DNA from 2 places in the Streptomyces sp. NPDC058525 genome. Region 2 is predicted to be linked to the other one. Evidence: riboswitches for the same ligand, from Rfam matches in the RefSeq annotation. Region 2 holds a riboswitch; the other holds the start of a gene.
The links. Region 2 has a riboswitch for S-adenosylmethionine ahead of ACFWP3_RS33770 (aminotransferase class V-fold PLP-dependent enzyme). Riboswitches for the same ligand answer to the same signal wherever they lie in the genome.
Positions count from the first base shown of each region.

Region 1 (2,386 bases), on a different contig from region 2:
TTCTCCAGGGACTCGATGACCTCGGCCAGGGTGGCTCCCTCGGCCGGGACCTCGGCCTGACCGCCGGTGTAGGTGCGCAGGATGGTGGGGATGCGGACGTTGACGCTCATGGCGCTACTGCCTTTCCGGGTGTACGGGGGGAGAGGGGGTGTCCGGCGGGTCAGGGCCGGGTCCCCGGGTCGTCTGGTGCCGTGCATTGCAAGGCGGAGGAGGGAGTCGACGCGGTGGGGGCACCTCCCAGCGGTAGCTGGGGGACGTCGGCGACCGACGACAACGCGGCAAGGCGCGGTGCCGGGCGGGCCGGGGACCCGGCCCTGACCCGCCGGACACCCCCTAGGCCAGGCCGGCGGCGCGGAACGCGTCCAGGCTCGGGCGGATGGTGGCGGTCTGCCCGCTGTCCGCGGCCACCGCCTCCAGGGTCTTGAGGCCGTCGCCGGTGTTCAGGATGACGGTGGTGAGCGTCGGGTCGAGCTGCCCGTTCTCGATGAGCTTCTTCGTCACGCCGACGGTCACGCCGCCCGCGGTCTCCGCGAAGATGCCCTCGGTCTGCGCGAGGATCTTGATGGCCTCGACGACCTGCTCGTCGTTGACGTCCTCGACGAAGCCGCCGGTGCGCCGCGCGATGTCCAGGACGTACGGGCCGTCCGCCGGGTTGCCGATCGCCAGGGACTTGGCGATGGTGTTCGGCTTCTGCGGGCGGACCACGTCGTGACCGGCCTTGAAGGCGGAGGAGACCGGGGAGCAGCCCTCGGCCTGGGCGCCGAAGATCTTGTACGGCTTGTCCTCGACGAGGCCGAGCTTGATCAGCTCCTGCAGACCCTTGTCGATCTTCGTCAGCTGTGAGCCGGACGCGATCGGGATGACGATCTGGTCGGGCAGCTGCCAGCCGAGCTGCTCGCAGATCTCGTACGCCAGGGTCTTGGAGCCCTCGCCGTAGTACGGGCGCAGGTTGACGTTGACGAAGCCCCAGCCCTCGCCCAGCGGGTCGCCGATGAGCTCGGAGCAGAAGCGGTTCACGTCGTCGTAGTTGCCCTCGATGCCGACGAGGTCGCCGCCGTAGACACCGGCCATGACGACCTTGCCCTGCTCCAGGTCGTGCGGGATGAACACGCAGGAGCGGAAACCGGCCCGGGCGGCCGCGGCGCCGACGGCGCCGGCCAGGTTGCCGGTGGAGGAGCAGGACAGGGTGGTGAAGCCGAAGGCGCGGGCCGCCTCGACGGCGATCGCCACGACGCGGTCCTTGAAGGAGTGCGTCGGGTTGCCGGAGTCGTCCTTGACGTACAGCTTGCCGCTGACGCCGAGCTCCTTGGCCAGGTTGGCCGCGTCCACGAGCTTGGTGAAGCCCGGGTTCAGGCTGGGCTTGGCGGCCACGTCCGCGGGGACCGGCAGCAGCGGCGCGTAACGCCAGATGTTGTTCGGGCCGGCCTCGATCGCCGCGCGCAGGGCGGCCGGGTCGCCGGTGGGGAGGTCGTAGGCGACTTCCAGCGGTCCGAAGCACTCGGCGCACGCGAAGATGGGTCCGAGTTCGAAACGGGTACCGCACTCGCGACAGGAAAGCGCGGTGGCAGGTCCGAGATCGACAGAGGTGGCGACAGTCTGTGCAGCCATGATGGCGAGGCCCTTTCTCCTCATCTTCCCCATGGCGCACTTCGCCATGAGACGGAATTGGCACCTTCCCTAGCCGGGGCCCCGCAGGATGCGTATCGCATCGCGAGAACCGACTGGAGGGTTGCCGGGGCTTCAACGGGCCGTGTCCCTCTGCCCCTCTGGATGAGCGGTATGGCACCGGCACACGCGCTCTATGGCGCGCCGGTGCGTTTGTACGCGAGGCCCCCCGGCATGCGGTGGTCCTGCGCGTTGTTCAAGACTGTAACCGAAGGTCCATGCGGTTGAGACAGCCGTCCGAACCGCGAGATGGATCACTTTTCGGTCAATCCGACCCGCAGGCCAACCGATGTGCAAGGAGTCTCAGAGTGCTGGAAGAGGTGGAGCGCTGGCTGGCCGACCGCTCCTGGTCCGCCGCCGACCGACCGCTCGACCAGTTGCTGGACCGGAAACGGGCAGCTGGGACCACGGTCAGCGTCGTGCTGCCGGCGCTCGACGAGGAGGCGACGGTCGGCGCGATCGTCGAGGTGATCCGCCGCGAGCTGATCGAGGGACTGCCGGTCCCCCTGGTGGACGAGCTCGTCGTGATCGACTCGGGCTCCAGCGACGCTACGGCCGAAGTCGCGGCGAAGGCCGGCGCCCACGTGGTGCACCGGGACGACGTCCTGCCGCGGATCCCGGCGCTGCCCGGCAAGGGCGAGGTGCTGTGGCGCTCCCTGCTGGCCACCACCGGGGACATCGTCTGCTTCGTCGACGCCGATCTGCGGGACTTCTCGGCCGC
Region 1 is NZ_JBHXNP010000015.1:106,520-108,905, reverse strand. It holds gene ACFWP3_RS10880 (MoaD/ThiS family protein) at 1-110, opposite strand, end outside; gene thrC (threonine synthase) at 334-1,632, opposite strand; SAM riboswitch class I at 1,626-1,777, opposite strand; gene ACFWP3_RS10870 (glucosyl-3-phosphoglycerate synthase) at 1,974-2,386, shown strand, end outside.
Region 1: it holds a riboswitch for S-adenosylmethionine, as region 2 does, so the genes downstream of both, thrC (threonine synthase) here and ACFWP3_RS33770 (aminotransferase class V-fold PLP-dependent enzyme) in region 2, are expected to answer to the same signal.

Region 2 (2,386 bases):
CACCAGCGGCCGCGGTAGGCCGGGTCCGGCAGCCACGTGCCGCCGTCCGGCGCGGGCAGCGGTCCGTTCTCCGCGGCGCGGACGGACGGCAGCGGGTCCCAGTAGCTCATGGTGCCGATCCTGTCAGACGGCCGGGACGCAGCGGCCTTCCTCGGTGCGGTACTGCCACTTGGCCCCGTCCGCGACCAGCTCCCGCACCGCGCGGACGAACCGCTCCACGTGCTCGTCGGGCGTGCCGGCGCCGAAGCTGACGCGGATCGCGTTCAGCGTGGGGGTACCCCCGGACGAAGTCTGGGGGAGCTCCCCCGGCGCCGCCTCCGGGGCCCCGCATTCGCCCTGGGCCTGCGGCTCGCTGCCCAGCAGCGTGCGCACCAGCGGGTGGGCGCAGAACAGGCCGTCGCGGACGCCGATCCCGTACTCGGCGGACAGCGCGGCCGCGAAGTGGGAGCTGTTCCAGCCGTCGACCACGAAGGAGATGACGCCGACGCGCGGGGCGTCGTCCCCGAAGAGGGACAGCACGCGGACCGCCGGGACCTCCGCCAGGCCCTCGCGGACCTTGGCGATGAGGTGGCGCTCGCGGGCGACGAGGCTGTCGAACCCGGCCTCGGTCAGGGTCTTGCAGGCGGAGGCGATGGAGTAGACGCCGATGACGTTCGGGGAGCCGGCCTCGTGGCGGGCGGCCGTGGTGTGCCACTCGACGTCGACGCCGCCGTCGGCCCGCCGGGCGACCTTGCGCGAGGCGCCGCCGCCCGCGAGGTACGGCTCGGCTTCCTGGAGCCAGTCCGCGCGTCCGGCGAGCACGCCCGAGCCGAAGGGGGCGTACAGCTTGTGTCCGGAGAAGGCGACCCAGTCCACGTCGAGGTCCCGGACCGAGACGGGGTGGTGGGGGGCGAGCTGGGCGGCGTCCAGGACGATCCGCGCGCCGTGGGCGTGCGCGGCGGCGGCGAGCTCCTTGACCGGCCACAGCTCACCGGTGACGTTGGACGCGCCCGTGACGCAGACCAGGGCCGGGCCTTCCCCAAGCTCTCGGCTCCGCTCGAGCAGGGGAGACCCCAATGGGTCGCGGTCGGCGAGCGCCCGCTCCAGGGTGGCGACGGCCTCGTCCGGGGTGCGGGGCGCGTTGAGGTAGGTGACCTGCGCGTCCGTCCACGGCAGCAGCGAGGCGTGGTGCTCGGTCTCGAAGACGAAGACCTGGCAGCCGGCCGGGAGGACGGCCGCGAGGAGGTTCAGGGAGTCGGTGGTGGACCGGGTGAAGACGACCTGGTCGGCGGGGCGGCAGTCGAGGAACTCGGCGACCGTGGCCCGGCTCTGCTCGAAGAGGTCGGTGGAGAGCTGCGAGAGGTATCCGGCGCCGCGGTGGACGCTGCCGTAGTACGGGGCGTACGCGGCCACGTCGTCCCAGACCCGCTGGAGCGCCGGGGTGCTGGCGGCGTAGTCGAGGGCCGCGTAGGTGACCTCGCCGCCGGTGACGAGCGGGACGGTGACGTCCCGGCCGAGGACCGCCAGCGGCTCGGCACAGGCGGGGGCCTCGGCGGCGGCACAGGCGGGGGCGGAGGTGGCTGCGGTGGTGGTGGCGACGGCGGCGTTCAGGGATGCGGACATGGCGGTATCTCCCGGCGGGCAGGGGTGAATGGCTTCGGTGTGCCCGTACGCGGCGGCTACGGCGCGGTGCCGTGCGCGGGGGTACGGGAAGTCCTCGGAGCTGAACGGGGGTACGCGGAAGCGACCCTGTTCCGAGGGTTGAAGTAGGGGCGGATTCGCCCTATCGCATTCGCTTGCTCACGGAAAACGCTCCTCGAGAGACCAGGACCCCTGGTGTCGAGGGATCCGCGCTTGCCGTAAGCCTCGCTGCCTACGGCCTGGTCATCACCCGGGGCACCCCGCCACGGAAGGAGGGTTGCCGGACAGCAAGCCGGGGCCTAAACGCTGTCACTCGTGACCTGGTCAGCATCCTGCCACAAGATCCCGTACGCGCAAGACCCCGGTCCACGATGCGGACCGGGGCCATGGCCGAAAAGGGCTGCGGCAGGGTTGCGGGAGGGCTCAGGCGTTGCTGGCCGCCACCCACCGCTCCAGCGCCGCGCGGGCCGCGCCCGAGTCGATGGACTCCGCGGCCCGGGCGATGCCGGCCGCGATCTGCTCCTCCAGGGTGCCCGTGCCCGGGTCCAGCGCCACGAGGGCGGCCGCCGAGTTCAGCAGGACCGCCTCGCGGACGGGGCCGGTCTCGCCGGCCAGCAGGCGGCGGGCGATGTCGGCGTTGTACGAGGCGTCCGCGCCGCGCAGCGCCGATACGTCGACCAGCGGGATGCCGACGTCCCGGGGGTCGAAGCGCTGCTCGGCGACCTTGCCGTCGCGGACCCACCACACCCGCGAGGTGGCGGTGGTG
Region 2 is NZ_JBHXNP010000100.1:32,929-35,314, reverse strand. It holds gene ACFWP3_RS33775 (ferredoxin) at 1-110, opposite strand, end outside; gene ACFWP3_RS33770 (aminotransferase class V-fold PLP-dependent enzyme) at 124-1,602, opposite strand; SAM riboswitch class IV at 1,825-1,941, opposite strand; gene trpD (anthranilate phosphoribosyltransferase) at 2,044-2,386, opposite strand, start outside.